One region of the Streptomyces sp. NBC_00503 genome, then DNA from elsewhere that is predicted to be linked to it. Evidence: predicted binding sites of a transcription regulator. Region 1 holds the regulator's gene; the other holds the start of a gene.
The links. The regulator HrcA, encoded in region 1, represses chaperone genes, less so after heat shock. The targets are predictions, from matches to a motif close to TTNGCACTCNGNNNNNCNGAGTGCNAA.
Positions count from the first base shown of each region.

Region 2: a site for HrcA is predicted at 2,779-2,805, ahead of groES (co-chaperone GroES). Genes of this name have one in related genera too.

Region 1 is NZ_CP107855.1:2,646,857-2,652,411, reverse strand. It holds gene hemW (radical SAM family heme chaperone HemW) at 1-917, shown strand, start outside; gene OG490_RS12435 (DUF3097 domain-containing protein) at 965-1,762, opposite strand; gene OG490_RS12430 (MBL fold metallo-hydrolase) at 1,791-2,516, opposite strand; gene hrcA (heat-inducible transcriptional repressor HrcA) at 2,680-3,696, shown strand; gene dnaJ (molecular chaperone DnaJ) at 3,697-4,836, shown strand; gene OG490_RS12415 (nitronate monooxygenase) at 5,028-5,555, shown strand, end outside.
Region 2 is NZ_CP107855.1:4,853,447-4,859,001, forward strand. It holds gene OG490_RS22670 (LCP family protein) at 1-359, opposite strand, end outside; gene OG490_RS22675 (sensor histidine kinase) at 485-1,951, opposite strand; gene OG490_RS22680 (response regulator transcription factor) at 1,944-2,627, opposite strand; gene groES (co-chaperone GroES) at 2,949-3,257, shown strand; gene groL (chaperonin GroEL) at 3,395-5,023, shown strand; gene OG490_RS22695 (ester cyclase) at 5,108-5,555, opposite strand, start outside.

The sequences.
Region 1 (5,555 bases):
CCGGGGACCTCGTACGGATGCTCGCGGCGATCCGGGACGAGTTCGGACTGGCCGAGGACGCCGAGGTGACCACCGAGGCCAACCCGGAGTCGGTGAACCCGGAGTACCTGGCGGAGCTGCGGGCCGGGGGATTCAACCGGATCTCCTTCGGCATGCAGAGCGCCAAGCAGCACGTCCTGAAGGTGCTGGACCGCACCCACACGCCCGGCCGGCCCGAGGCCTGCGTCGCGGAGGCGCGCGCGGCGGGCTTCGAGCACGTGAACCTGGACCTGATCTACGGCACCCCGGGGGAGTCCGACGAGGACTGGCGGGAGTCCCTGGCCGCCGCGATCGGGGCGGGCCCGGACCACGTGTCGGCGTACGCGCTGATCGTGGAGGAGGGCACCCAGCTGGCCCGGCGGATCCGCCGGGGCGAGGTCCCGATGACCGACGACGACGTGCACGCGGACCGGTACCTGATCCTCGACTCGGTCATGGCCGAGGCGGGGTACTCCTGGTACGAGGTGTCGAACTGGGCCACCACGGAGGCCGGGCGCTGCCTGCACAACGAGCTGTACTGGCGCGGGGCCGACTGGTGGGGCGCCGGCCCCGGAGCCCACTCGCACGTGGGCGGGGTGCGCTGGTGGAACGTGAAGCACCCCGGCGCCTACGCCGCCGCCCTGGCCGAGGGCCGTTCCCCCGGCGCGGGCCGGGAGCTGCTCTCCGCGGAGGACCGCCGGGTGGAGCGGATCCTGCTGGAGTTGCGGCTCGTGGACGGCGTCCCGCTGTCGCTGCTCGCCCCGGCGGGCCTCGCCGCCTCCGGCCGCGCCCTGGCGGACGGTCTGCTGGAGCCGGTCCCGTACGAGGCCGGCCGGGCCGTGCTGACCCTGCGCGGGCGGCTGCTGGCCGACGCCGTGGTCCGGGACCTGGTCGACTGAGCCCGTCCGGACAGGACGGCTACGCCGTACCCGTCCGGACCGCACGGCTACGCCGTGACGTGGTCGATCAGGTGTTCCACCGCACCGAGCAGGGTGGGCTCCAGGTCCTTGTACGAGGTCACCCGCGACAGGATGTGCTGCCAGGCGGCGCCGGTGTTCTCCGGCCAGCCCAGGGCCCGGCAGACGCCCGTCTTCCAGTCCTCGCCGCGCGGGATCACCGGCCAGGCCGGGATGGAGAGCGCGGACGGCTTCACCGCCTGCCAGACGTCCACGTAGGGGTGGCCCACGATCAGGACGTGCGGCGAGGTCACGGCGGCCGCGATGCGCGACTCCTTCGAGCCCGGGACCAGGTGGTCCACCAGGACCCCCAGCCGGGCATCGGCGGCCGGGCCGAACTCCGCCACCACGGAGGGCAGGTCGTCGATGCCCTCCAGGTACTCCACGACCACGCCCTCGATCCGCAGGTCGTCGCCCCAGACCCGTTCCACCAGCTCGGCGTCGTGGCGGCCCTCGACGTAGATCCGGCCCGCCCGGGCCACCCGGGCCCGCGCTCCGGGGACGGCGATGGAGCCCGAGGCCGTACGGGCCGGGCCGACCGGGCCCCGGGCCGGGCGGGTCAGGGTGACCACCGCGCCCTCCAGGAGGAAGCCGCGGGGCTCCAGCGGGAACGCCCGGCGCTTGCCGAAGCGGTCCTCCAGGGTGACGGTGCCGGCCTCGCAGCCCACCACCGCGCCGCAGAAGTCGCCGGCGGCCACCTCGACCACGAGGCCGGGGTCGGCGGGCACCTCCGGGACGGGCTTGGCGCGCTTCCACTGCGGGGTCAGGTCGGGGGAGTACTCACGCATCCGGCCGAGGGTAGGAGAGCGCGCGGCCTCAGCCGTCCGACACGCCGAAGCGGGCCGCCAGTGTGTCGCGTTGCGCACGGACAAAGGCCGCATCCACCACCGCTCCGTGGCCCGGCACGTACAGCGCGTCATCGCCGCCCAGTCCCAGCAGCCGGTCGAGCGCCGCCGGCCACTGCCGGGGCACGGCGTCCGGACCCGCCTGGGGCTCGCCCGACTCCTCGACCAGGTCGCCGCAGAAGACCACCTCGCGGGTTCCGGGCACGAAGGCGGCCAGATCGTGCCGGGTGTGCCCGGGGCCCACGTTGGCCAGCAGCACCTGCACCCCGCCCAGGTCGAGCGTCCACTCGCCCGACACCAGGTGGCGGGGGACCACCAGCAGGTCCACGGCCTCGGCGGCCTCGGCCGGGTCCAGACCGTGCCGGACGGCATCGGCCCGCAGGTCGTCGTGGCTGACGGACAGCAGGGCGTCCAGCCCGACCGGACCGTAGACCTCGGCCCCGGCGAACACCGATCCGCCCAGCACGTGGTCGAAATGTCCGTGTGTGAATGCGAGATGGGTCACGCGCCGGCCCGCCAGCCGCTCGGCCTCGGCCCGCACCTGCGCGCCTTCCCGGACGGAGGACCCCGGGTCGATGAGAAGGGCCGAATCGTCGCCCACCACCAGTCCCACGGTGCAGTCCCACACCGGCAGACGCCGCCGGCCGGCCCGTTCGGTGAGCCGTTCCCAGCCCGCCTCTTCCCAACGCACGTCCATGCCGCGACGCTACCTTGGCGGGCCGCCCTTGCTAGGGGTGTACCACCCCGCCGTACACTGACCGGGGGATCTCTGGCACTCGAATGCGCAGAGTGCCAGCAAACCGACAGCAAACCGGCGGCGGTCCGAGCCGCGGGCGAAGGAAACGACGGAGGTGTGCGCGATGCTCAGCGAACGCAGACTCGAAGTGTTGCGCGCCATCGTCCAGGACTACGTCGGGACGGAGGAGCCGGTCGGCTCCAAGGCGCTCACCGAGCGCCACCGGCTCGGCGTCTCGCCCGCGACCGTGCGCAACGACATGGCCGTGCTGGAGGAAGAGGGCTACATCGCCCAGCCCCACACCAGCGCCGGCCGGATCCCCACCGACAAGGGCTACCGCCTCTTCGTCGACAGGCTGGCGGGGGTCAAACCCCTGTCGACGCCCGAGCGCAGGGCCATCCAGAACTTCCTCGACGGGGCCGTCGACCTCGACGACGTCGTCGGCCGGACCGTGCGGCTGCTCGCGCAGCTGACCCGGCAGGTCGCCGTCGTCCAGTACCCGAGTCTGACCCGCTCGACCGTCCGGCACGTGGAGCTGCTCTCGCTGGCTCCCGCGCGCCTGATGCTCGTACTGATCACGGACACGGGCCGGGTCGAGCAGCGGCTCGTCGACTGCCAGACCCCCTTCTCGGACACCTCGCTCGCCGATCTGCGGGCCCGTCTCAACAGCCGTGTCGTCGGCCGCCGGTTCACCGACGTGCCGCCGCTCGTGCAGGACCTGCCGGAGTCCTTCGAGGCCGAGGACAGGGTGACGGTGAAGGCCGTCCTCGACACCCTTCTCGAAACGCTGGTGGAGGAGGCGGAGGAGCGGCTGATGATCGGCGGCACCGCCAACCTCACCCGTTTCGGACACGATTTTCCCCTGACGATCAGGCCGGTGCTCGAAGCGCTGGAGGAGCAGGTCGTGCTCCTCAAGCTGCTGGGCGAGGCCAATGAGTCGGGAATGGCCGTAAAGATCGGGCATGAGAATGCCTACGAGGGACTGAACTCCACGTCCGTCGTCTCGGTCGGCTACGGTTCGGGCGGCGAAGCAGTCGCCAAACTCGGCGTGGTCGGACCGACCCGCATGGACTACCCCGGAACGATGGGAGCGGTACGCGCAGTGGCACGTTACGTCGGACAGATCCTGGCGGAGTCGTAAGTGGCCACGGACTACTACGCCGTTCTCGGCGTGCGCCGCGACGCATCGCAGGACGAGATCAAGAAGGCCTTCCGCCGCCTCGCGCGCGAACTCCACCCGGATGTGAATCCGGACCCGAAGACGCAGGAGCGCTTCAAGGAGATCAACGCCGCGTACGAGGTGCTCTCGGACCCGCAGAAGAAGCAGGTCTTCGACCTCGGCGGCGACCCGCTGTCCTCCTCGGGCGGTGGCGGCGGCGCGGGCGGATTCGGGGCCGGTGGCTTCGGCAACTTCTCCGACATCATGGACGCCTTCTTCGGCCAGTCCCAGCAGCGCGGACCGCGCTCGCGGACCCGCCGCGGCCAGGACGCCATGATCCGCCTCGACCTGGAGCTGGACGAGGCCGCCTTCGGCACGACCAAGGACATCCAGGTCGACACGGCCGTCGTCTGCACCACCTGCTCCGGCGAAGGCGCCGCCCCCGGCACCTCGGCGCAGACGTGTGACATGTGCCGCGGCCGCGGTGAGGTCTCGCAGGTCACCCGGTCCTTCCTGGGCCAGGTCATGACCTCGCGCCCCTGCCCGCAGTGCCAGGGCTTCGGCACCGTGGTCCCGACCCCGTGCCCCGAGTGCGCGGGAGACGGCCGGGTCCGCTCCCGGCGCAGCCTCACGGTCAAGATCCCGGCGGGTGTCGAGAACGGCACCCGGATCCAGCTCGCGGGCGAGGGCGAGGTCGGCCCCGGCGGCGGCCCCGCCGGCGACCTGTACGTGGAGATCCACGAGCTGCCGCACCCGACCTTCCAGCGGCGCGGGGACGACCTGCACTGCACGGTCACCATCCCGATGACCGCGGCGTCCCTGGGCACCAAGTGCCCGCTGGAGACGTTGGACGGCCTGGAGGAGATCGACATCCGGCCCGGCACCCAGTCCGGGCAGGCGATCCCGCTGCACGGCCGGGGCGTGACGCACCTGCGCGGCAACGGGCGCGGCGACCTGATCGTCCACGTCGAGGTCACCACCCCCGCCAAGCTGGACGCGGCGCAGGAGGACCTGCTGCGCCAGCTGGCGAAGCTGCGCGGCGAGGAGCGGCCGCTCGGCCAGTTCGCGCCGGGCCAGCAGGGGCTGTTCAGCCGCCTGAAGGACGCCTTCAACGGGCGCTGAGCCCCGCGCGGGAACCCGTACCGCAAGTACGGCGTGACCCGCAGGAGAACCACCGCGAGCCCGGTCCGGGGATGCCCCGGACCGGGCTCGTCGCATGCCGCCGACGCGTTTGCGACAACCCGCTGAAGCGGACTATGCCAGGCGAATGCCGTGATTCGGTCCCATGAGCGGGACATGGCACGATGCAGTCCATGTCCTCCGCACCGAACGGTCTGTTCGCGTACCCGATCGTGCAGGCGCCCATGGCGGGCGGCGCGTCCTGTCCGCCGCTGGCCGCCGCCGTGTGCGAGGCGGGCGGACTGGGGTTCCTGGCCGGCGGCTACAAGACCGCCGACGGCATGTTCCAGGAGATCAAGCGGCTGCGGGCGCTGACCCGGCGCCCCTTCGGAGTCAACCTCTTCATGCCGCAGACCGGTTACGTGGACCCGGCCGCCGTGGAGGTGTACCGCGGCCAGCTGGCCAGCGAGGCCAGCTGGTACGAGATCTCGCTCGCCGAAGAGGACATCATCGGCACCTGCGACGACGGCTACGACGCGAAACTCGCCATTCTTCTCGAGGACCCCGTCCCGGTGGTCTCCTTCACCTTCGGCCTGCCGTCCCCCGCGGCCTTCACCTGCCTGCGCAAGGTCGGTACGTACACGATCGCCACCGTCACCTCCGTCGAGGAGGCGCGGGCCGCGCAGGCGGCCGGCGCCGACGCCGTCTGCGTCCAGGGCATG
Region 2 (5,555 bases), 2.2 Mb from region 1:
ACGTGGAGCAGGATCAGGGTGTTGGTGTTGTAGCCGCCGATGTCGGAACTGCCCGCGTGCAGCTTGTCCAGGACGTCCTCGGGCAGCGGCTCGCCGTTCTGGTCGCGGCGGCTGTCCAGGCCCATCAGGAGGATGTTCACATCTCCGTACTTCGACTTCTCGGCCCCCTCCAGGGCCTTGGAGCTGCCGATGGTGGAGACGAGGTCGTGGTACAGGTACCAGGCGGTGCAGCCCATGAGCACCACCAGCGCGCAGGCTCCCGCCAGCACGGTCCGGGTGAGCCGGGTCCGGCGCGAGGGCCTGCGGCGCCGGGTCGCGGGGGCCTGCGGTTCCTGGGGCTTCCTGCGGTGCGCACTCATGGATGTCGATGCTGATGCAGCGGTGCTGAAGGAAACCTGAGGGTCCTGAAGCCGCTTTCAGGGGCTGGTGCCGGGGGGCGGGTGCGGCGCCGTTGCCGGGGGCGCTGCCCCCGGGCCCCCGCGCCTCAAACTCCCCCAGACTTCGTCCGGGGGGACCCCCTGCCGGGGCTGAATGAGGGCGGGGCCGACTGGGGCAAGCGCAGCACCAGCCGCGCGCCGGTGGCTCCGGCGGCCGCGGGGAGCGCGCGCAGGTCGCCGCCGTGCGCCCGCGCGATCTCCCGGGCGATGGCCAGGCCCAGGCCGGTGCCGCCGCTGGCCCGGCCCCGGTCCGCGTCCAGCCGCACGAAGCGCTCGAAGACCCGGTCCCGGTCCGCCTCCGGGATGCCCGGCCCGTCGTCCGCGACCTCCAGCAGCGCCCAGCCGTCGCCGCTCGCCGACGCCCGGACGGTGACCCCGGTCCGGGCGTACCGCAGGGCGTTGTCCACGAGATTGGCCAGCGCCCGCTCCAGCCGCGCCGGATCCCCGGCAGCCGGTACGGGGGCCCGCGCGTCCAGCCGTAGCGCGACCCGGGGATCCGGGCGCCGCGCCACGGCCTCGGCGGCCAGCAGCGCGAGGTCCACGGGCTCGGTGCGCGGCGCGGGTCCGCCGTCGAGCCGGGCCAGCAGGAGCAGATCGGCCGCGATGCCCTGGAGCCGCTCGGTATCGGCCAGCGCGGCCGCCACCGACTCCCGGTCGGGATCCCGCAGCGCCACCTCCAGCCGGGACCGGACGGCCGCCAGGGGGTTGCGCAGCTCGTGCGAGGCGTCGGCGGTGAACTGCCGCTGCCGGGCGTCGCTGCGCTCCAGCCGGTCCAGGGTGGCGTTGACGGTCCGGGCCAGCTGCGCGATCTCGTCGGCCCCGCCCGGGTCCGGGACCCGGCGGTCGAGCTCGCTGGCGGTGACCGCGGCCAGCTCGGTGCGGATCGCGGCCACCGGGCGCAGCGCCTGGCCGGTCACCCACCAGGCCAGGGCCGCCGAGAAGGCGATCAGCGGGGGCGCGCCGGCGAGCAGGCCCAGGGCGACGGACCGGTCGGCCGCGTCCACGTCGCCCAGGACCGTCATGGCGTACACGGTGTGCGGATCGCGCGCCCCGCGCGGACCAGGGGCCTCCACGGCGACCACCGCGCGCCGTTCCGCGCCGGGGCGCGCGGGCGCCAGCACGGCCGAGCGGGAGTCGCTGCCGGGGGCGGGACGCAGCTCGCCGAGTTCGGGGGTGTCCTTCAGGTCCCCGCTGGTGGCGATGGTCCGGCCGTTCGCGTCCCGTACGAGGACCAGGTCCACCCCGCCCTCCGGCGCGGGCAGCCGGCCGGCGGCCGGAAGGATCCCGCTGTCGAGCTGGGAGGCGACCTTGCGGGCGGCGAGCTCGGTGCGGCCGGTGGTGTTCTCGATGAGGTTGGCGCGCAGCACCGTGTACAGCCACAGCCCGCCGGTGGCGAGGACGGCGGCCATCGCGAGGGCGGCGGCCGCGGCGGCGCGGGCGCGCAGGCTGCCCAGGCGCGGGCGGGGCCGCCGGGGGTGCGACGGCCGTCCGGGGCGCCGGAACGGCCTATCCACCGTCCGGGGCCATCCGGTAGCCGGTGCCGTGGACGGTGAGGATCGAGCGGCGGCCGAAGGGGACGTCGATCTTCCGGCGCAGGGAGGAGACGTAGACCTCGACGATGTTCGGGTCGATGCCGTGCGGACCTTCCCAGACCTCGTCGAGGATGTCCTGCTTGGCGACGGCCCGGCCGGGCTGTTCCATCAGGCAGGCCAGGACGCCGAGCTCACGGGCGGTCAGCTCGATCTCGTGCTTGCCGCGGCGGCAGCGGCGGCCGCGCGGGTCCAGGACCAGGTCGCCCGCTTGGAGTACGGCGCTCTGCGGGGGGCCGGCGGCGCGGCGGGTGATCGCGCGCAGCCGGGCGGCGAGGACGACGAAGGAGAACGGCTTCGTGAGGTAGTCGTCGGCGCCCGAGTCGAGCCCTTCGGCCTCGTCGTACTCGCCGTCCTTGGCGGTCAGGATCAGGACGGGGGTGGGGTCGCCGTGGGCGCGCATCCGCTTGCAGATCTCGTAGCCCGACAGGCCCGGGAGCATCAGGTCCAGGACGACGGCGTCGTACGGGCCGCCGGTGAGTGCGAGGTCCAGGCCGCGGTGTCCGTCGTGGGCGAGGTCGATCCAGTGGCCGTCGGCGGCGAGCCCGCGCCGCAGCGATTCGGCGAGCCCCACTTCGTCTTCGACGACCAGAATGCGCATGCCCCAAGCCTCACATACAGGACCCCCACGACCCGGCGGGACGTGGTCCGCCGCGGCCGGGGGAGGGGAAGCGGGGGCTCGAAGACGCCCCGAGGGGGCGGGGTTACGGGGCGCTCCGGGGCGGCCCGGGCGGCGAAACCAGCGGCGTGTATTGGCACTCCGCTTGACCGAGTGCTAATCGCCGGAATAGTCTCGCGTCTGGCACTCGCCCCTGGTGAGTGCCAACACAGCGACAGGCAGGTCCGGCTCCCGCGACGACGGATCGACCTGGTCGCCACCTCAGACAGTTAACCCCGGATCTCCGAAGGGGGAGGTCAGATCGTGACGACCACCAGCTCCAAGGTTGCCATCAAGCCGCTCGAGGACCGCATTGTGGTCCAGCCGCTCGACGCCGAGCAGACCACGGCCTCTGGCCTGGTCATCCCGGACACCGCGAAGGAGAAGCCCCAGGAGGGCGTCGTCCTTGCCGTGGGCCCGGGTCGCTTCGAGGACGGCCAGCGTCTCCCGCTGGACGTCACCGTCGGCGACGTCGTCCTGTACTCCAAGTACGGCGGCACCGAAGTGAAGTACAACGGCGAGGAGTACCTCGTCCTCTCGGCCCGCGACGTGCTCGCGATCGTCGAGAAGTAATCACTTCTCCAGTTTTGCTTTGAGCTACGCCCCTGGTCACCCCTGCTGATGCCGGGCGGCGAGGGGCGTAGTTCGTTCTGGGTTAGGCGGTCGCGGTGAGCGGCCGGGGATCGCAACGAGAGGGCTGAACCGCTCCCATGCCGAAGATTCTTAAGTTTGACGAGGACGCCCGTCGCGCCCTCGAGCGCGGCGTCAACAAGCTTGCCGACACGGTCAAGGTGACGATCGGCCCCAAGGGCCGCAACGTCGTCATCGACAAGAAGTTCGGTGCGCCCACCATCACCAACGACGGTGTCACCATCGCCCGCGAGGTCGAGCTGGACGACCCGTACGAGAACCTGGGCGCGCAGCTCGTGAAGGAGGTGGCGACCAAGACCAACGATGTTGCGGGTGACGGCACCACCACCGCCACCGTGCTGGCCCAGGCGCTGGTCCGCGAGGGCCTGCGCAACGTCGCCGCGGGCGCCTCCCCGGCCGCCCTCAAGAAGGGCATCGACCTCGCGGTCAAGGCCGTGTCCGAGGAGCTCCTCGCGACCGCCCGCCCGATCGAGGACAAGTCCGACATCGCCGCCGTGGCCTCGCTCTCCGCGCAGGACACCCAGATCGGCGAGCTCATCGCCGAGGCGATGGACAAGGTCGGCAAGGACGGTGTCATCACCGTCGAGGAGTCCAACGCCTTCGGCGTGGAGCTGGAGTTCACCGAGGGCATGGCCTTCGACAAGGGCTACCTCTCCCCGTACATGGTCTCCGACCAGGAGCGTATGGAGGCCGTCCTCGACGACCCGTACATCCTGATCAACCAGGGCAAGATCTCCTCCATCCAGGACCTCCTGCCGCTGCTCGAGAAGGTCATCCAGGCCGGTGGCACCAAGCCGCTGCTGATCATCGCCGAGGACGTCGAGGGCGAGGCGCTCTCCACCCTCGTCGTCAACAAGATCCGTGGCACCTTCAACGCCGTCGCCGTCAAGGCGCCCGGCTTCGGTGACCGCCGCAAGGCGATGCTCCAGGACATGGCCACCCTCACCGGTGCCACCGTCATCGCCGAGGAGGTCGGCCTCAAGCTCGACCAGGCCGGTCTGGACGTACTCGGTTCCGCGCGCCGCGTGACCATCACCAAGGACGGCACCACCATCGTCGACGGTGGCGGCAAGTCCGAGGACGTCCTCGGCCGCGTCAACCAGATCAAGGCCGAGATCGAGTCCACCGACTCGGACTGGGACCGCGAGAAGCTGCAGGAGCGCCTGGCGAAGCTCGCCGGCGGCGTCTGCGTCATCAAGGTCGGCGCCGCCACCGAGGTGGAGCTCAAGGAGCGCAAGCACCGTCTCGAGGACGCCATCTCGGCGACCCGCGCCGCGGTCGAGGAGGGCATCGTCTCCGGCGGTGGCTCCGCGCTCGTCCACGCCGTCAAGGTCCTCGAGGGCAACCTCGGTCTGACCGGCGACGAGGCCACCGGTGTCGCGGTCGTGCGCCGCGCCGCCGTCGAGCCGCTGCGCTGGATCGCCGAGAACGCGGGCCTCGAGGGCTACGTCATCACGGCGAAGGTTGCCGAGCTCGACAAGGGCCAGGGCTTCAACGCCGCCACCGGCGAGTACGGCGACCTGGTCAAGGCCGGCGTCATCGACCCGGTCAAGGTCACCCGTTCCGCGCTGGAGAACGCCGCTTCCATCGCCTCCCTGCTGCTCACGACCGAGACCCTGGTCGTCGAGAAGCCGGCGGACGACGAGGGCGACGCCGGTCACGGCCACGGTCACGGCCACAGCCACTGACCTCGTCAGAGGTGGGTTGAAAAAGCCCCGGTCGCCTTGGCGGCCGGGGCTTTTCCCGTTCCCTGCGGTATGACCGGCGGGGTGCTACTGCATCATCCCCATCTGGCGCATCAGGCCCGGGGCGTCGTAGTACCACCAGTCCTCGGCGATCTGGCCGTTCTCGATGCGGCTGGTCGTACAGCCCGACATGCTGACTTCCTTGCCGGTCGGTGCGACCCCCATGAACTCGCCCTTGTGGGTGCCCCGAAAGTCCCAGAGCGTCGTGACGCAGTCCCCTTCGGCGATCTGGCGCGTCATGTCGAAGCTGAAGTCGATGGCGTCCCGCCACATGCCGACGGTCTTGCGCAGGCCGTCCCGGCCGTTGCCCTCACCCGTGGTGTCCATGATGTCGTGGGTGACGTAATCGGCCGCGATGCACTCCTCGATCACATCGAAGTTGCCCTTGCCCGCGACCTCCTCGAAGAACCGGTTCACCACCAGCTTGTTGAGGTACTCGTCGCGGACGACCTCGAGGTTCATGAATTTCGGCATG